One region of the Williamsia sp. Y844 genome, then DNA from elsewhere that is predicted to be linked to it. Evidence: riboswitches for the same ligand, from Rfam matches in the RefSeq annotation. Region 1 holds a riboswitch; each other region holds the start of a gene.
What was found. Region 1 has a riboswitch for S-adenosylmethionine ahead of AC1TQG_RS05390 (aminotransferase class V-fold PLP-dependent enzyme). Riboswitches for the same ligand answer to the same signal wherever they lie in the genome.
Positions count from the first base shown of each region.

Region 2: it holds a riboswitch for S-adenosylmethionine, as region 1 does, so the genes downstream of both, AC1TQG_RS12900 (LLM class flavin-dependent oxidoreductase) here and AC1TQG_RS05390 (aminotransferase class V-fold PLP-dependent enzyme) in region 1, are expected to answer to the same signal.
Region 3: it holds a riboswitch for S-adenosylmethionine, as region 1 does, so the genes downstream of both, AC1TQG_RS12800 (GNAT family N-acetyltransferase) here and AC1TQG_RS05390 (aminotransferase class V-fold PLP-dependent enzyme) in region 1, are expected to answer to the same signal.
Region 4: it holds a riboswitch for S-adenosylmethionine, as region 1 does, so the genes downstream of both, AC1TQG_RS24415 (ABC transporter substrate-binding protein) here and AC1TQG_RS05390 (aminotransferase class V-fold PLP-dependent enzyme) in region 1, are expected to answer to the same signal.

Region 1 covers NZ_JBXCJB010000001.1:1,207,324-1,212,016, reverse strand. The annotation lists gene AC1TQG_RS05415 (FAD-dependent oxidoreductase) at 1-135, opposite strand, end outside; gene AC1TQG_RS05410 (Rv0361 family membrane protein) at 350-853, shown strand; gene AC1TQG_RS05405 (rhodanese-like domain-containing protein) at 850-1,263, shown strand; gene AC1TQG_RS05400 (O-succinylhomoserine sulfhydrylase) at 1,301-2,509, shown strand; gene AC1TQG_RS05395 (DedA family protein) at 2,556-3,197, shown strand; SAM riboswitch class IV at 3,265-3,380, shown strand; gene AC1TQG_RS05390 (aminotransferase class V-fold PLP-dependent enzyme) at 3,412-4,224, shown strand; gene AC1TQG_RS05385 (hypothetical protein) at 4,221-4,693, shown strand, end outside.
Region 2 covers NZ_JBXCJB010000002.1:111,108-115,800, forward strand. The annotation lists gene AC1TQG_RS12880 (maleylacetate reductase) at 1-313, opposite strand, end outside; gene AC1TQG_RS12885 (pirin family protein) at 338-1,111, opposite strand; gene AC1TQG_RS12890 (VOC family protein) at 1,155-1,667, opposite strand; gene AC1TQG_RS12895 (MarR family winged helix-turn-helix transcriptional regulator) at 1,803-2,267, shown strand; SAM riboswitch class I at 2,774-2,868, shown strand; gene AC1TQG_RS12900 (LLM class flavin-dependent oxidoreductase) at 2,901-3,968, shown strand; gene AC1TQG_RS12905 (LLM class flavin-dependent oxidoreductase) at 4,053-4,693, shown strand, end outside.
Region 3 covers NZ_JBXCJB010000002.1:90,660-95,352, reverse strand. The annotation lists gene AC1TQG_RS12815 (MFS transporter) at 1-318, opposite strand, end outside; gene AC1TQG_RS12810 (NtaA/DmoA family FMN-dependent monooxygenase) at 290-1,681, opposite strand; gene AC1TQG_RS12805 (LLM class flavin-dependent oxidoreductase) at 1,688-2,737, opposite strand; gene AC1TQG_RS12800 (GNAT family N-acetyltransferase) at 2,734-3,282, opposite strand; SAM riboswitch class I at 3,292-3,378, opposite strand; gene AC1TQG_RS12795 (ABC transporter substrate-binding protein) at 3,390-4,364, opposite strand; gene AC1TQG_RS12790 (amino acid ABC transporter ATP-binding protein) at 4,400-4,693, opposite strand, start outside.
Region 4 covers NZ_JBXCJB010000004.1:693,515-698,207, reverse strand. The annotation lists gene AC1TQG_RS24420 (ABC transporter permease) at 1-388, opposite strand, end outside; gene AC1TQG_RS24415 (ABC transporter substrate-binding protein) at 385-2,076, opposite strand; SAM riboswitch class IV at 2,190-2,307, opposite strand; SAM riboswitch class IV at 2,498-2,610, shown strand; gene AC1TQG_RS24410 (aminotransferase class V-fold PLP-dependent enzyme) at 2,698-3,897, shown strand; gene AC1TQG_RS24405 (PP2C family protein-serine/threonine phosphatase) at 3,894-4,693, opposite strand, start outside.

The DNA of each region.
Region 1 (4,693 bases):
CATCCGCTCAAACAAATCAATTGAGACGCCACGGTCTTTTGCTTTGTCCGACTTCATCAATGCGTCGGCGGCATAGATACCGGCGGGGCCGGCACCGACGATGGCCACGCGAAGCGGGCGGTTCTGATCGCTCATGAGTCGCAGTTGCTTTCTCGTGCGGAGAGTTCAGGCGGACGTCACCGACGCGGACCTGGGGAGGCTACTTCCTCCCCACGGTAGGCGCTGGACCTGACCGGAACCAAAAACGTCGGTTTCTGGGTCAGTCAAGTAAGGGTTGGCTGACCAAAATCTTGTTAACCGTCTCACGGTGGTGGCAGGTCGGGCAAATATGAGCGATAAGCTCGCGGCCATGGCAGGAAGCGACTCCGCAGCCGACCGTAAACGGTCGGGTGGGGGCAAAGAGACAGAACCAGAAGTTTTTGACGACGAGCGACGGACCATCTGGCCGTTCCTTGTGGCGGCCACGATCATGGTCGTGGTCCTGGGTGCGATCGTCCTCATGCAGGTACTTCGCCCGGCGGAGGACCGGCTGACGGACCAGGCGAAAGTGACCCACGCCGTCAACGACTACTACACGGCCCAGAACGCGATCAACTACACGAGCTACCGTGCCGTCTTCTGTACCGCCGAGCTCGAGTCTGCGGACTTCCCGAGCCAGGACGAGTTCACCGCCGAGTACCGGGACGCGCGTGATGCCGACGGCAAGATCGAGGTCGGCAACATCTCGGAGACCGTCGTCAACGGCGATCGGGCCACGGCCAATGTGCACTGGTTCCGGGAACAGAAGAGCGAAACCACGATCACCCCTATTGTTCTGGTCAAAGAGGGTGGCAACTGGAAGGTGTGTGCATGAGCTACGCAGGCGATCTGACCCCGCAAGAGGCATGGAAGATCCTCGACGAGGATCCGACGTCGGTACTCGTGGACTGTCGGACCCAGGCCGAGTGGAGCTACGTGGGCGTACCGGATCTGTCTGGTGTCTCCAAGAAGCCGATACTCATCGAGTGGGTCAGCTTTCCTGACGGTGCCCGCAACGCCGATTTCGTTGGGCAGTTGCGCGAAGCCGGTGTCGAGAACGACCAGCAGGTGGTGTTCCTCTGTCGTTCCGGACAGCGTTCGATCGGTGCGGCGCAGGCCGCGACGGCCGACGGGGTGGCCAAGGCATACAACATCCTCGACGGTTTCGAAGGTGCCACCGATCCGGACGGACATCGCGGTGCGGTCGGCTGGAAGGCAACCGGCCTGCCGTGGCGGCAATCGTGACCCAGACGGCCAGATTCAAGACAGCATATTGCGCACGATGGAGGACGAGTTGAACGCCAAACTGCCCGAGGGACTTTCGCCCGAGACCCTGGCTGTGCGCGGAGGGCTCATGCGGTCCGGTTTCGAGGAGACCTCCGAGGCCATGTACCTGACCTCCGGGTACGTCTATTCGTCTGCAGCTGCGGCCGAGCGGGCCTTCACCGGCGAAGAACAGCGATTCGTCTACTCCCGCTACGGCAACCCGACTGTGGCCATGTTCCAGGAGCGGCTCCGTCAGCTCGAGGGTGCCGAGGCGTGTTTCGCCACCGCCAGTGGCATGGCGGCGGTCTTCGTGGCGCTCGGTGCGCTGCTCAAGACGGGTGACCGGCTGGTGGCTGCGCGCAGCCTGTTCGGTTCGTGCTTTGTCGTGTGCAACGAGATCCTTCCCCGCTGGGGCATCGAAACCGTCTTTGTCGACGGAGAAGACATCGAACAGTGGGAACAGGCACTGTCGAAGCCGACTGACGCGGTGTTCTTCGAGACCCCGTCGAACCCGATGCAGACCTTGGTCGATGTGGAGCGCGTCTGCGAACTCGCCCACGCCGCCGGTGCAAAGGTTGTGCTGGACAACGTCTTTGCGACCCCGCTCCTGCAGAGCGGCCTCGAGCTCGGTGCCGACGTGATCGTGTATTCGGGTACCAAACACATCGACGGCCAGGGCCGGGTGATGGGCGGGGCAGTGCTCGGAACCAAGGAGTACATCGACGGTCCGGTGCAGACCCTGATGCGGCACACCGGTCCGGCGCTGAGCCCCTTCAACGCCTGGACGTTGCTCAAGGGACTCGAAACCATGCGGTTGCGGGTGGATCATTCGACCGCCGCGGCATTGCGCATCGCCGAATTCCTGGAAGCCGATCCGCGGGTTGCGCGGGTGAGATATCCGTTCCTGCAGTCACATCCGCAGCATGATCTGGCGAAGAAGCAGATGTCCGGTGGTGGCACCGTGGTGACGTTCGAACTCGCCGACACGGGCTCGGCATCCGGAAAGGCGCGCGCGTTCGAGCTGCTCGACGGTCTGCAGATCATTGACATCTCGAACAACCTCGGGGACTCGAAGTCGTTGATCACGCACCCGGCCACCACCACCCACCGGGCGATGGGACCCGAGGGCCGGGCCGCGATCGGGCTGTCCGATTCGCTGGTCAGGCTGTCGGTCGGGCTCGAAGGTGTGGATGATTTGTTGAAGGACCTGGACCAGGCCCTGTAGCGGGAGTCGGACGACGCCACCTGAGGTCGTCACCGGAGATCGGAGGGTGGGCATTTTTCACTCGCTGGCCGATTGGGTCATCTCGATCGTGCAGTCGACGCCGCCGTGGGCGGTGTACCTCGTGGTCTTCATCGTCATCTACTGCGAGGCGGCCGCGCTCCTCGGCCTGATCATGCCCGGTGAGACAGTCCTGCTTGCCGGTGGCGTGGCAGCCGCCGTCGGCCAGACCAACATCGTGTGGCTGATAGTCGGTGCCTGCATTGCGGCGGTACTCGGTGACTGGACGGGCTATTCCATGGGCCGCAGATCCGGCGGCCGCATCACCGAAACCCGCTTCGGTGGGTGGGTTGGGCGAGAACGCTGGCAAAAGGCCGAGGAACTCATCCGCCACGGCGGGGTCGCCACCGTGATCGGGGCGCGCTGGATCGGATACGTCCGCACAGTCACCCCGTTTGTGGCCGGGATGAGCAAGATGCCGACGCGTCAATATTTGCTTGCGAATGTCGCGGGCGGCGTCGTCTGGGTGAGCGCGGTGTGCATCATCGGCTATGCGGTCGGCGAGACGGTCGGGGCAACGCTGATGTTTTATCTGGCGGTTGGTGCGGGCGTACTCATGTCCGTCTATTTCTTCTTTCGCTGGTGGCGACACCGGAGTAGGTCACAAAAGTCCTCTGCCAGCGCGGAATAACATTCACGCCGCGTTTTAAAGGTTTGTCATTTGACAGGGAAATCAATGGCGCTGCAATGTGGTTATCGGTGATGAGTGCCAGCGACAAGCCCCGGCTTGCTGGCCGGCAACCCTCCATTCGCGGCGGGGTGCTCCGGGTGACAACCTGGCCGCTGTCTGTTCGGACGGCGGCAAGCGCGGACTCCGGCGGAGTCCTGATCCGAAGGGGATGCGGGTGACAAGCTCCTCCACCAGTGATCTCAGGGAAGACATCGCCCGGTTCGTGAAGGCGCGTCCGACCGATCGAGTTCTGTTCGCGTCCGAACTTGCCGAGGCCGTTGCGCTGGTCGCCGGTGTTGCACCAGGTGACGTCCTGACACTCGATCTGACGGCCGACCTCGCGGCCACCACGTCTGAAGGCGCTGACCGTGTGATGCCGGCGCAGATTGATCTGAGGACCACCCTCGCCGCGGTGGACAGTGAACTCGAACGTCGACCGGCCGCACTCCTGATCGTCCCCGCGGTGGCCGAGGCCACCGGCGAAGTTCTGCCGTTGCCCGCCCTGGCAGCGATCGCACACCGACGCGGCGCGCGACTGCTGGTCGACGGCAGCGAGATCGTCCCCCGGCGGGCCGTGAATCTGACCAGCCATGGAATCGACTACCTCGTGTTGTCCGGCCGGTCCATGGCCGGCCCGGCTGTGGTTGTTGGGCGCGGCGACTGGCTCGCAGACGCCCGGGCCGACGTCGACGACATCAGCACCGGTCATTCCCCGGCCCGGGCGTTGGCCGACCTCGGCTACGAGTGGGTCGGCCTCCACGAGCAGGCGTTGTCGGAGTGGCTCGACGCCCAGGCGGCCCGGCTTCCCGGTATCCGCCGGCTCCAGTTGTGGCCCGATGCCCGGGACAGGGTGGGAATCGCCTCGCTCACCGTTGCGGGCCGTTCCGAACCCGTAATCATCCGCTGGGGTGCCGGCACCAGCATCGATGAGCTTGCCCGGCAACTGAACTCACTCACCGAGAATGTTTTCGAGCAGGAGAAGTCATGACCGAGATCAGTAGTGCCACCACCCCGCGGACGCGCCCCGAACTGCTGGTTGCCATCGACGGTGACGACCATCCGATCGCCTGGAGCGGGCGCCGTCCGGCCGATGCGCGGAGTTCGGCGGTCCGTCGGATCCGCCAGCCGGACTTGCGCGGCGGCATCAAGGAGCGGGCTGCGTTGCGCGCCGGATGGCAGGACCTCGGTGAGGATCCCGCTGACCTGCTGGTGGCGTTGGAGATAGACGTGGTGATCGCCGAAGACGCGGCCACCGCTCGGGCCGAGCTCCTCCGGCTGGGGGAGTCGCGATTCGGCGACACCGTGCGCTATGTCGGCACCGCCAACGGACTCCTGACGCTGATTGTCGACATCTACGCCGCCGAGGTCGCCGATGCGGTCATCTTGCGGCCCCTCGACCAGGGACAAACAGGCGATCGGCCCGGCTCGGCGCAGCTCATCGCCGATCAGGTGCTGCC
Region 2 (4,693 bases), on a different contig from region 1:
CCAGCGCCTTCGACAGTCCGGTTGCCGAACCACCGCCGATCGCCACCACACAGTCGACATCTGCTGCTTCGGCCAACTCCATCGCGCGCTCGGTGACCTCCAGCGGCGTGTGCATGACCGCGCCGTCGAAGCGGGCCGCGAGCGCAGTTCCCAACTGGTCCGTGAGCTCGGTGGCCAGGGATTCCAGGCGCGGTCCGGCGATCAGCAGAACCCGACTGCCGCCGAGCCTGCTGACCTCGTCGCCGACGGTTGCCAGGGTCCCGCTGCCGAACACGATCCGCGACGGCGGTCCGGGATCGGTGAAGCCCCGCATCGGGTCTGCCATGTGCCCGGTGTCTCAGGCCGCTATCGCGGCATGCATTTCCCACACGATGACCTCGGCATCGGAGGTGGCGGTCAGCTGTTGCCCGCCATCGCCGTGGACGCGGACCGCGTCGCCATCGCCGAGCTCGCCGACACCCTCCATCACGACGTCGCCGCGCGGGACGAAGACGTGCAGCAGGGGAGCGTCGGGAAGTGTCAGGGGATGCTGCCCGGGGGACATCCTCGCCACATGCATGGTGGCGTAACGGTTTTTGATGCGGATCGCCGAATGGTCGACGTACTGCGGCATGCCCGAGGCCACCGGAACCAATCCGCCGGACAGCAATTCGTGGTCGATCTCCAGTTGCTCGTAGCCCGGCGTGATACCGGATTCATCAGGGACAACCCACATCTGGACGAAGTGCACGGGATCGTGGGTCGCATCGGCGGTGTCTTGGCGCCAGACATCGTTCTTCTCCGAATGCATGATCCCGGTACCGGCGCTCATTCGCTGCGCCAGACCGGGGTAGATGACGCCGTTGTGTCCCATCGAGTCCTGGTGGACCAGGGAGCCCTGCAGAACCCAGGTGACGATCTCCATGTCCTGATGGGGATGAGTGTCGAAACCTTGTCGGGGCAGGACGATGTCGTCGTTGTTGACCATCAGGACACCGTGGTGGGTGTTGGCCGGGTCGTAGTGGGGGCCGAAAGAGAAGGAGTGTTTGGAGTCGAGCCAACCCGCGTTGGTCTTGAAGCGACTGTCGGCACGGCGGACGTCGAAGCGGGTGGGAGGTGTTGCTGTGGTCATCGGTAGGGCCTTTCGAGTGGAGCGCTATCGCCAGAAGCCATGTCTAGAGAACGTGAGAGCCGTACATCTCGCCGAGTGGATCGGCGATGAGTTCGAGGCGGGCCCCGTCGGGGTCGCGGAAGTACAGCGACACCTCGCTGTGTTCGATGAGTTCGACGCCCGCGTCGATCAGTTTGTCGCGCAAATGTTTCCAGCGCTGCGGCTCGACACTGATCGCGACATGATGCAGCCCGCCGAGGACTTCCTGGTATGGACCGACATCCAGGCCGGGAAAGTCGAAGAACGCCAAGAGATTTCCGTTGCCGATGTCGAAGAAGAAGTGCGAGGAGCCGGGATAGTCGCGGTTCTCGATGAGTTCGGTCAGCGGGAATTCGAGTAGGTCCTGGTAGAAGCGAACGGTGCGTTCGACGTCGCTGCTGACCAGTGCGGTGTGGTGCAGACCGCGAGCAGAGGAGGCCGGCCGGGATTCGGCGGGTACCAGGTGTTCGGCGCGGATCGCCTCACGCTTGCCCGCATATTCCTGCAGGCGCTTCTCGTCGATGTCGGCGGTGCTCATGGCCGGTCCTTCCGTGCGGGGGTCTTCATCCAGTGTGCGCTTCGAGTGGGCAGAGGTAAATGGTTGCGTGCTCAACTACTTCGGTAGCGTACCGCAACTGGTTGCTTTGTCAACTACTTTGGCTATGCTCTAGTCGTGGAATCAACACAGTGGCTCAGTGAGGACGAGCAGCGGACGTGGCGCGCGTACCTGGATGCGACCCGGTTGCTGCTGCGGACGCTCGATCAGCAGCTCGCCCGGGATGCCGGTTTGTCGTTCACGGACTTCGAATTGCTGGTCATCTTGTCCGAGGCGCCGCAGCACCGACTGCGCATGCGGGATCTGGCTGATGCGATCACGACCACGAGAAGTGGCGCCACCAGGGCAATCGGCCGTCTGGTCGACGCCGGATGGGTGCTTCGCGTCGAATGCGAAGACGACAAACGCGGCATGATGGCGGAATTGACCGACGCCGGGATGCAGAAGCTGGCGTCGGCGAGCCCCGGACATGTCGCCGAGGTCAGGCGAAACATGTTCGACCTGCTCAGTCCGCGGGACGTTGCCGTGTTGGGGCGAGCATTCGCCGACACACGCGAACACCTGCTGCAGGCGCCCGAGTAGACGGCCGGTTCGATCGACAAGTCATCCCGGCTGCGGTGTGGCGGTGAAAAGTCATTGCGGGTACAAGCATCTTGCCGAACCTCTTGTACTCCCGGGCGCCGACCGGTCCTCGCTGATGGCAGATCGGGAGATCGCGTTTGTTCTGTTTGGCGTCGCAGCCCCCAGGATCATCGAAGACGAGGGCAACAAGCCATAGCGGGTCCGGCGACCTGGGCGCACGATTCCGATGGCCATCAAAAGATGGCGTGGGGTTTGAACCTGACTGAATCTAACCGTTCCACGGCGGGTGGTCATGACGCGTCGTGCCGGACGGCCTGCGATCACCGCGGACCGACCGGATCGCCCTGGAGGCTGTTGTGCTGCGGCAATGCTTCAGAAAGTCCGTCGGTCCGTTCGCCGGAAAGGGCTGAACATCCCTGATGGCGGGACCAACGTGACTCACACTGTCTGTCGGGCAAGTTGATTCATCGTTTGACGCGTTATGGGCACCGGCTTACTGTGCACAAGGATCATCAAGAGCGATTGAGAGACCCGGCTCGCTGACGTCGCAGCAACCCCCCGCCTCGGCGGGTGCGGGTGCTACTGCCGGGACCGATGAAGGTTGTGTGCCATGCCGTCAGTTCAGGAGTCCGGGTGAAGTTTCTGTTGATCAGTCTGATCACCCACACGCCTCACCCGTTGTCCGGCGAGACCGTGACCGCGGCGGAGCGGTTTCGAGAAGTGATCGACAACGCGGTTCTCGCAGAGGAATTGGGCTTTGACGGTTTCGGGGTGGGCGAGCGGCACGAGAGGCCGTTCATCTCCTCGTCGCCACCGGTTGTGCTCAGTAACATCGCCGCACGGACTTCGACCATCGCGCTGTTCACCGCGGTGACAACGCTCAGTCTGCTCGATCCGGTTCGCGCCTTCGAGGACTACTCGACCCTCGACAACCTCTCCGGTGGCCGACTGCAACTGATGATCGGCAAGGGCAACGGCGCCGCGCAGGCCAAGCTGTTCCACGTCACCGAGGCCGACCAGTGGGAGCGCAACCGGGAAGGCTACGAACTCTTCCGACGGTTGTGGGAGGACGACACGGTCACCTGGACGGGCAAGTACCGGCCGTCGTTGACCGACGCCGAGGCCCTGCCCCGCCCGCTGCAGAAGAAGATTCGCGTCTGGCACGGCAGCGCCACCAGCCGTGAATCAGTCGATCTGGCAGCATTTTACGGAGATCCGCTGTTCTCGGCCAACGTCACCAATCCGATCGAACCCTATGCCGAATTGATCGACCACTACCGAGCGCGGTGGGCGGCATACGGGCACGATCCGGCGGATGCTCTCGTGGGTGCGGGATCGGCCGGGTACTACGCCACCAAGAACTCGCAGGATGCGATCGACACATACCGCCCGATCTTCGACGCCACCTTGGCGAGAATCGGGTCATTCGGTCTGCCGCTGGTGTTTCCGACCCTCGAGGACGCCATCGAACGAAGCTCACTTCTGCTCGGGAGCCCGCAGCAGGTGATCGACAAAGTGTTGCGATATCACGAGAAGTTCGGTCATGAGGTCATGCATCTGCACGCTGACGCCAGCGGCCTCACCGACTCCCAGCATCGCGACTCGCTCGAACTCTTCCAGTCCGAGATCGCACCGGTGCTCAGACGTGAGATCCCGAGCCGCCCGATCTCCACTCCCGTCGCGTTGGAGGCTCTGACATGACCGCTTCGACCCGGCTCCCGCCGTCGATGCGTATCGGTCGGCGCATCTTCGCGCACTTCATCTGACACATCGAAAAGGACAAACATGCCAGTAGAGTTCCTGGGGATCGCTGCCACGAATGACGGCACCGAGATCCACCCTCGTACCACCGCCGGCTCCTTCGACAGGGAGTACACGCTCAAACTCGCTCGTGCACACGAGGATTTCGGATGGGACCGGATCCTGTTCGCCTATGGTGCCGGTGCTCCTGAACCTGCGGCGGCCGCCTCATACATCGCGAGCAATCTCGAACGCATCGAGATCCTGCTGGCACACCGTCCCAATGTCTCGTACCCGACATTCGCCGCCAAAACCTTCGCAACACTCGACCAGATCTCCGAGGGACGGGTGACGGTGCACTTCATCACCGGCGGCAACGACAGCGAACAGCAGCGGGAGGGTGACTTCCTGTCGAAAGACCAGCGGTACGAACGCACCCGGGAGTACATCCAGATCGTCAAGAAGGTGTGGACCAGCCGGGAACCGTTCGACCACAACGGCACCTACTACCGGTTCAACGACTTCGTCTCCGATGTCTTCCCGGTTGCGCAGCCTCGGCCCGACATCTCCTTCGGCGGGTCGTCGTCGGCGGCCTATGCGGTCGGCGGCGCGGAGGCAGATATCTACGCGCTGTGGGGTGAACCCCTCGAAAACACGGCCGAGCAGATCGCGTCGATCACCGCGTC
Region 3 (4,693 bases), on a different contig from region 1:
ACTCGATGCCAGCGCGCCAACGACACCCATTGCCGTGAACAGGGAAAGGCCGACGAGGAACAGCCTCCGTCGGCCGATCACATCCCCGAGCCTGCCTGCCGGTACCAGCGCCAGGCCGAACGTCAACGAATAGCCGGCGAGGATCCACTGCACCTGGGCGGTATCGGCACCCAGCGATGTGCGAATGGCCGGGATACCGATACCGAGAACTGTCGAGTCGAGCAGTGTGGTGAATCCGGCTGCAGCGCAGACCAGTACCTCTGCGCGCGACCCGACGGTGGTGCGTGGGTCAACCTGCAGCGCTGATATCGCTGTCACCGACCTTGCGTCGCGTCAGAGGTGCGCCCAGGCCCAGGTTCTCCCGCAGTGTGTTCGACTCGTACGCGGCCCGATACGCGCCCCGCTCTTGCAGCTCCGGGACCAACCAGTTGACGATGTCGTCCAGCCCGCCCGGCACGATGTACGGCGAGATGTTGAACCCATCGGTTGCACCACTGCGAACCCACTTGACCAATTCGTCGGCCACTTGCCCTGGCGTGCCGGCAAAACCGGAGCGCGCAGTTGTCTCGATGGCCACCTGCCGCAGCGACAGGTTCTTCGCATCGGCCAGTGCCCGCCATTCCTTCGCGATCGCGATGGGGTCCTTGCCGTCCCGCGCGGCGCCACGTGTCACCGAGATGGGTGCAGGCAGGGGATCTTCTTCGGGTAGTGGACCATCGGGATCACGATCGGAAAGGTCACGGCCCCACACCTGCCCGACGAGCGAGAGCGCCGTCTGCCCGGTGAATTGCCCCTCGCGGACCCACCGCTCCTTTTCCTCGACCTCGGAGGCGTTCTCCGCCAATACGATCTGCGTCCCGGGGAGGATCTTGATGTCATCGTCCGGCCGGCCGGCCTTGCGCAGACGCGCCCGAATGTCGTTCGCAAACTCGAGCGCATCGCCGAAATGCGTTCCGTGGGCCGAGAAGATCACCTCGGCGTTTGCCGCAGCGAAGTCTCGTCCGGTCGGCGAGTCGCCGGCTTGGAAGATCACCGGATGTCCCTGAGCACTGCGAGGAAGGGTCGGGGACAACTCGACATCGAACTGCGACGTCGTACGGCGAACGGTGCGGACCGCATCCTTCGCCGCCCATGAATCCGCATCCCGTGACGAGGAGATCGCGTTTCCGTTCCACGAATCCCAGATCTCTCGCGCGACCTGGATGAACTGTCCGGCACGCTCGTACCGCAGTTCGTGGTCGAGGAACCCGCCGCGACGGAAGTTCTCACCCGTCCACGCGTTGTCCGTGGTCACCACATTCCACCCGGCGCGACCACCGGAGAGAATATCGAGACCCGCAAGGCGTCGGGCAAGGTCCGCAGGCTCGTTGTACGTGGTGTTCTGGGTCGCGACGAGTCCGATGTGCGACGTGATTCCCGCGAGGGCGGACAATTGCGCGATCGCATCCGGCCGTCCGACGATGTCGAGATCGAGTATCTTTCCCTGCTGTTCGCGTAGGCGCAGGCCCTCGCCGAGGAAGAACGCGTCGAATAATCCGCGTTCTGCAGTGGTGATCACACGGCGGAAGGTCTCGAAGTCGATCTGCGACGCACTCGCAGGATCGGACCAGATGGTTGTGTGGTTGACGCCCTGGAAGAAGACACCGAAGTGCACGTGAGCGTCGGGGCGGAGAACAGTCATGACGTATCAGGCCTTCTGGTAGCGACTTGCAGGACGGGTGAGACCGAGGTTGGCGCGCAAAGTCGAACCCGGCACCGGACGATGGCTGATGCCGGTGGCGAACAGGCGCGGTAATACATGGCGAGCGAGAACCACCAGATCTTCGTCCAGGACGGTGGGGTGGATTCTGACGCCGTCGACATGATGTGCAAGCTCGGTCAAGAGGTCGACCAATTCAACAGCGCTGCCGATGAATTGGAGACGCGGAGATCGCTGGGCCTGCGTGTACGAGTTCAGATGCTCCAGCCGCTCGCCTGCCGATTCGGTAGCGGTGTCGAGGGTGACATCGAGCTCGGCAAAGGCAAGCCCGTCGAATGCCTTCGCGGCCACGGAAATAGCTTCGACGGAGGTCTCCGAGAACAGACGCACGTCGACGTCGCCCGCGGTTCCGAACACCACCAATTGTCCCTGCGGCGGCCTGGGAACGATAGCCGGGCCTTTGACGGAGAAACTCTCACCCTGGAAATCGATGTAATGCAGCTTGTCTCGATCGAGGAATCGGCCGGATGCGAAGTCGCGGATCACCGCATCGTCCTCCCAGGAATCCCACAGACCACGGGCAACAGTGATCGAATCCCGCTGTTCACGTGCACGTTCCGACTCTTTATCCACCTCGGGTCGGCCCCATACCTTCGACGCAGCACTGTCGGTGACGGGTGCCGCGATCCAACCGGCTCGCCCCCGCGACGCGTAGTCGAGAGTCGCCAACTGCGAAGCCGTATGGAACGGTTCGGCGTACGTCGTACCGATAAACGGAACGAGTCCGATGGTCGATGTCGTCGCCGCCACGAAGGCCGCGCGGTTGGGCGCGTCGATGCGTCCGACAACGTCGCTGGTGGCACCGACGATCGAGTCGTCGAACGTCGCCAACGTGAAGCCGGCATTCTCCGCTGCAGCAACTCTCCGTCTCACGGTCTCGCCGGTCAGCAAGGCGTCGGGCGCATGAGATGCCCGTCGCCACGCCGCCGGATGATTTCCCTCCCCATCGAGCTCGATACCCAGGGCGAAAATGCTCATGCTGAAACCTCTTTCGATGCGAGACTCTTCTCGAACGGATGGACGCCGACCTCATCGGAGGCCAGTGTCGTGTCGTATAGCGGCGTGTAACCGGCAGCGAGATACAACGCCACCGCCTCGGGCTGGTTCCATCCGGTTGTCAAAAAGATTCGCCGATAGCCACGGCCGATCGCGATCTTCTCGAGTTCGGCCACGATCGTCTTGCCGTACCCGCGGCCGCGGTACGCCGACGCCGTCCAGATTCGCTTGAGTTCGGCGGTGGTGGCGTCGTACTGACGGAACGCGCCACCGGCCACCGGGACGCCGCCGGCCAGTGCGACGATCAGAACGCCGCCCGGCGGCGCGAACTCCTCTGCGGGATACGCCCGCAGTTCGCTGTACTGCTCCCCCGGGCTGCGCCCATAACGAGAGCTGTATTCGAGGGCCAACTCCTCGATCAGCGGGGAAGCCAGCGGATCGTCCTGATGGACCGTGGCGATCTGCAACTGTGCAGTATCGACAGTGCCCGTGGCCGATCCACCGGCTCCACTCCGTAATGCACTCACGCGTCTTTCCTTCCATCGGTCCGGGCAGGAGCACCCGCCTTCGCGGGTTGCTGCGACGTCATCGAGCCCTGGTCTCTCGGTCGCTCTGGATGGTCTTGTTCGACTACCTATGCTTCGGTACGTGGAAGTCCGGGCGGGTTGATTTCCGAGACGGTGACGGCTTCGGACTGCAGGCCCCAGCGGTCGATGACCTTCTGGTAGCTGCCGTCCTCGATCGCGTGGTTGATGGCCTCGTTGATGGCTTCGATGAGGCCGTTGTCCTTCTTTGTCAGAACCGCGATCTCGCCCTGCAGCGCATCACCCGCACCGGAGAACACCCCGATCACCTCGGTGTCGCCCGACGTGGCAGCGTGGTAGACCGACGACGGGTTGGGGCCGAAGTATCCGTCGATTCGACCCGAACCGAGGGCCAGGTAATAGTCGGATGCATTCTGGTAGTACACGATCTCTGCCGGCGCGAGACCATCGGCGACATTCTGCTCGTTCCAGTCGACCAGCAGCTGCTCCTGATTGGTTCCTGAACCGACCCCGATCTTCTTGCCCGCGACGTCCTTACGACCTTCGACCTTCCAACCACTGTCCTTAGGTGCTTCGAAGGCAAGGTTGTCGAGGCGATACGTGGCGAAGTCGTACTTGTCCTTGCGCTCTTCGGTCACCGTGACATTGGAGATGAACAGGTCGTTCTCACCGGAGTCGATCTTGACGAAGTTCTGCGACCAGTCCGCAACCGCCAGATCAACTTTGAGGCCGAGGATGTCACCGATCAGATACGTGAAGTCGACCTCCGATCCGATGATCGTCCTGTCGTCGGTGGCGTAGAACCGCAGCGGTGGAGCGGTACCGCCGGCTCCTGTCACGACAAGCGTGCCGCGATCGCGGATCGCTTGGGGCACCTTGGCTGCGATGTCAGCGACCTTGTCGACGCGAACTCGGCTGGACTGCTCTGGCGACAGGTCGAAGCTCTGCCCGTCGGACGTGACCACCTCGGACTCCGCAGTCGGTTCGCTGCACCCGGTGACCAGCAATGCGAGCGCGGCAAATGCGGACGCGACAATCGAGAGTCGACGGCTTGTTCTGGACATGTTTGTTCCTTGTTTGTCGGTTTGAGTGAGATGGATCAGAGGACGTGTGCGAGAAAAGCTTTGGTGCGTTCTTCCTTGGGAGAGTCGATGAGTTCCGCCGGGGTTCCCTGTTCGACGATGACGCCACCGTCCATGAACACCACCGTGTCGGCGATCTCGCGTGCAAAACCGACTTCGTGGGTCACGATGACAAGCGTTGCACCGTCGCGGGCGAGTCCTCGGATGACTTCGAGCACTTCGCCGACGAGTTCGGGATCGAGCGCAGATGTCGGCTCGTCGAACAGAATCACTTTGGGCCGCAGTGCAAGTGCCCGAGCGATCGCAACACG
Region 4 (4,693 bases), on a different contig from region 1:
CCAGCGCGAGGATCGCCGAGACGATCACCAATTGCAGTGTGGGCCAAATCTGTTGACCGATGGCCTCGGTGACTGGCATTCGCAGCGCGTAGGACCGTCCGAGGTCGCCGTGAAGCAGTCGCCACAGGTAATCGAAGTATTGGACGATCAACGGATCGTCGAGTTTGTAGTCGTTGATGATCTGCGCCCGGACCTCCGGGGACACCTGCGCGGTGCCGATGATCGCGTTGATCGGCTCACCTTTGCCGGAATGCAGGACGAGGAAGGTGGCAGTGATCGCGCCCCACAGCACCAGCAGCGACACCAGCAATCGGCTGGCGACCGCCCGACCGAGGGAGCGAGTGCGCGCCACCTCGGTCGGGCCTGCCACCGTGTCGATCACGGTCACTTGCTCACCCAGGCGTCGTAGAACGTCGGGTAGGCCTGCGGTTCGAACTTCACGCCTTGCAGGTTGTTACTGCGGCCGAGCACGTAGTTGAAGACGTAGACCGGGAACACTGCGGCGTCGTCGGCGATCTGCTGCTGGGCGCGAGCGTAGATCTCCGACTGCTTGGTCAGATCGGTTTCGCCAAGCGCTGCGATCAAGTCGGAATCAACAGCGGGATTGGAGTACTTGGCCACGTTTGTTCCGAAACTGTCCACCGGAATGTTCGACGAATGATCGAGCGTGCGAAGTGCATCCGGTGACGCCCGCTGCCAGCTGATGTCGAGGACGTCGTAGCCGTTGGTGAAAAGGGCGGTGTAGTAGTCGTCGATGGTGGTGTTCTTGATCTGGTAGTCGACACCGATCTTCTTGGCGGACGACTGCACCTGCTCGAGCAGGGTGTCGCGTTGTTCGCGAGCGTATTCCTTGAGGAAGGGATGCACGACGGTCAGACGCTTTCCGTCCTTGGTGCGGTAGCCGTCGCCGTCGCGTGCGGTCCAGCCGGCTTCGTCGAGAAGCTGATTGGCTTTGTCCTCGTCGTAGACGTACGCCGACTCACTGGCCTTGTTGTAGCCGACCGTGGCGGGGCTCAAGGTGTTCTTCGCGGGCTGGAAGACGCCGAAGTAGAGCTTGTCGACGATGGTGTCCCAGTCGATTCCGGCCCGGAAGGCTTCGCGGACCTTGATGTCGGAGAAGACGCCGGCCTGTGTGTTGGGGTAGTAGTTGTAGTTTCCGCCCGGAGCCTGGACCGTCTCGACGGAATAGCCGGGTGTGTCCTTGAGCGCGCTGACGTTGACCGGCGGGACGCTGGCAATCGCATCGACCTGATTGCTGGTCAAAGCGCCGTAGCGAGAGGAGTCTTCGGGGATCTCCTGGATGCTGATGGCTGCCAGGTGTGCCTTGCCGGAGTGGTCGGCGTTGCCCGGACCCCAGTTGTAGGCCTCGTTGCGGGTGTAGTCGATGCCCTTGTTCGGGGTGTAGCCGGCTTCACTGACAAACGGCCCGGTGCCGACGATCTTGCTGCACAGGGCATCTGTTCCCTGAGTCAGGGTGGAGGGGGCCTCGATGCCGAGGTATGCCGAGGCCGCGGAGGGAAGGAAGGCCGAATTCGGCTCGGAGAAGGTGACTTCCACGTGCGTCGGGTCGATGACGTTGGTGCCGGCGTAGGTGGCGATGGTGTTGGCCGCGAGTTGGGACTTGGTGTTGGGGTCGACGATGTGGTCGAGGTTGGCCTTGACTGCGTTGCCGTCGAACTTTTCTCCGTTGGAGAAGGTGACGTCGTCGCGGAGGGTGAAGGAGTAGGTGAGCTGGTCGGGGGACACGCTCCACTCGGTGGCGAGCCAGGGGTCGAGGCTGCCGTCGGTGTTGAGGGCGACAAGAGAGTCGAGGATCGGGCGGGAGAAGAAGCCGGCGACGTCGGCAGGGCTCTGATGGGGGTCGATGCAGCCGCCGGGACTGCTGTTGATGGCAAACCGAAGGGTGCCGCCGTCGACGGGATCACCGGTGGCCGTCGCGGAATTATTGCTGTCGCCGGAGCCACAGGCGCTGGCGACAAGTCCGACCGTGAGAGCCGTAAGAATCGTGGCCTTGCTCAGATGACCCGGTCCGGGATGCACCCGTCTCAATCGGCCGGCAGCAGGTGTTCGGGACATCGGTTTTCTCCTCGTGAATGCAATGGGCGTGGCAGGTGCTCAGGATTCGATCGCGTGGTGCGTTGAACAAGGTCATCAAGCTTCCGGAAATCTCTTCGGGCTCGCTTGCGTGAACCCCGCGCTTGCCCCATGCCGGTGAAGGCTGGGGCCGTGTCTGTCATCCAGGGCACCCCGCCGCGGTGGAGGGTTGCCGACCAGCAAGCTGGAACTTGGCGCTGATACTCGTTGACACAGGGCAGTTGTTGTCCACCAAGCGAATCCGGGCATCATGTGGGTATGCCCGGGCAGGGGATTTCAACTGTTGGACAGAACCATACTCACGCTCCTGCGGAAATCCGATGGATGCGCGGAGTTCCGATCGCCGAGAAGTTAAAGCACATGGGTATGGACGACGCCGTAAAAGTCTGTTAGCGTCGGCGTCGGTCACGAGTACCAGCGAATAGCCCCGGCTTGCTGGTCAGCAACCCTCCATCGCGGCGGGGTGCTCCGGGTGAAGACCTGGCCTGTTCGAACCCGAACAGGCAAGCGCGGACCCCCCACGTCCGAGTTCCGAACTGCTCCATCGGCAGGTTCGAAACTTGGTGCGTGCGGAATCCCTGACACCGGAAGCTGGTGTGAGATATGAGCACTGCAACACTGAATCGAACCCTGAATGCTCTTGCAGCGATAGAAGGTTCGGACACCCAGGCGCCATTGCGGGATGGCTCGACCACGCGATACGTCAACTTCGACTACGCGGCGAGTGCACCGGCGTTGTGCAGCGTGGTCGAGAGAATCACACAATTGCTTCCGACCTACTCGAGCGTGCATCGGGGCGCGGGCTACGCATCGCAGGTCACGACGCAGGCGTACGAGACCGCCCGTGAGCAGGTCGCGGACTTTGTCGGTGCCGGCGAGCAGCACTGCCTGATCTTTACGCGGAACACCACCGATTCGCTGAACCTCCTGGCCCGCTGTGTGCCGGGAAAGGTCGTCGTCCTCGATCTGGAACATCATTCAAATCTGTTGCCGTGGAGTGACGTTCACGTGGTCCGTGCCGCGAATACGCTGGCCGCGACGATCGTTCGCGTGGAGACCGCACTGATAGAGACCGGTGCGGCGTTGCTGGCGGTCACCGGTGCTTCCAACGTCACCGGCGAGATCTTGCCGATCGGTGAACTGGCAGATCTTGCGCACCGCAACGGCGCTCGGATCGCTGTCGACGGAGCGCAGTTGGTTCCGCACCGCAGGGTGGACATCACTGCAGGCGGCATCGACTACCTGGCCTTTTCAGGACACAAGACCTACGCGCCTTTCGGGGCCGGAGTGCTTGTCGGACTGCGGGATTGGCTGGATGCGGCCGACCCGTACCTCGCAGGCGGCGGTGCCGTACTCAATGTCACCGAGCAGGACGTGAAGTGGGCGCCCGCGCCTGCCCGTCATGAAGGCGGTTCGCCCAACGTCCTGGGTGCGGCTGCGCTCGCGGCGGCCTGCGTCGAGATCGAATCCCTCGGGGAGGCTGTTGTTTCCCATGAAACGTCACTCACCGACCGGTTGCGCAATGGTCTGGCGGAGATCCCGGGCGTGCATGCCCTGAAGATCTTCACCGACAGCACCGATGCCGTTGGCGTTGTCAGCTTTGTCGTCGACGGGCATCGGGCATCTGAGGTGGCAGCCCATCTCTCGGCCGAACACGGCATCGGGGTGCGCGATGGACGATTCTGCGCCCACCCGCTTCTGGACCGTCTGGGCCACGGCTCAGGGGCTGTACGCGCCAGCCTCGGCCTCGGTTCGACCTCCGAGGACGTCGACCTTCTGCTCGCCGCCCTCCGAACCCTCTAGACCCCGGGGTGGGGGACACTCAGTGCGATGAGCGCGGTGTCGTCTTCGAGCCCGGCACCGAAACTGTCGAGCAATGCCCGCACGTCCTCGATGATCTGGCCTGCGGACGTCGGCGTGTGTGCCGCGGCGAACTCGAGCAGCGCACCGTTGTCGTCGTACCGCTCGGGACCAGGTCCGGTCCGCGCCTCGGTGAGCCCGTCGGTGTAGAGCAGGAGGGTGTCGCCGGCATCGAGGTGGATCCGCTTCGAGACGAACTCAGGGTCGCGCAGGATGCCGACCAGTTGCCCACCTTCGGTGCTCACGTACTGCGCTTGACCGGCGGCGGTGAGCAGTAGGGCGGGTGGGTGCCCACCACTGGCGAGGTGGACGTCGAATCCGTTGTCGCGGCGGGTGAGCACACCGAAGATCACTGTGCAGAACCGTGGTTCGTCACCCTGGTGATTCGCATGCAACACGGTGTGGAGGTTGCGTAACACCGCAATCGGATCGTCGTCGTACACCGCCGCAGCGCGCAGCGTGTAGCGGGTCAGCGAGGTCACCGCTGCCGCGGTGGCCCCTTTGCCGCACACGTCGCCGAGGAAGAACCCCCACTTGTGCGCCGACAGGGCGAACACGTCGTAGAAGTCGCCGCCGACATCGTCGATCGACGCGGCGTGGTAGTGGGCCGCTGCCTCCATGCCATCGGGAGGTCGTAACGACGGTGGAAGCAGCGAGCGCTGAAGAGTCGAGGCGAGCAGTTGTATGCGCGCACGTTCTTCTTCTGCATGGCGCCGCGCCTCGAGCAGCTGTTTCTCGT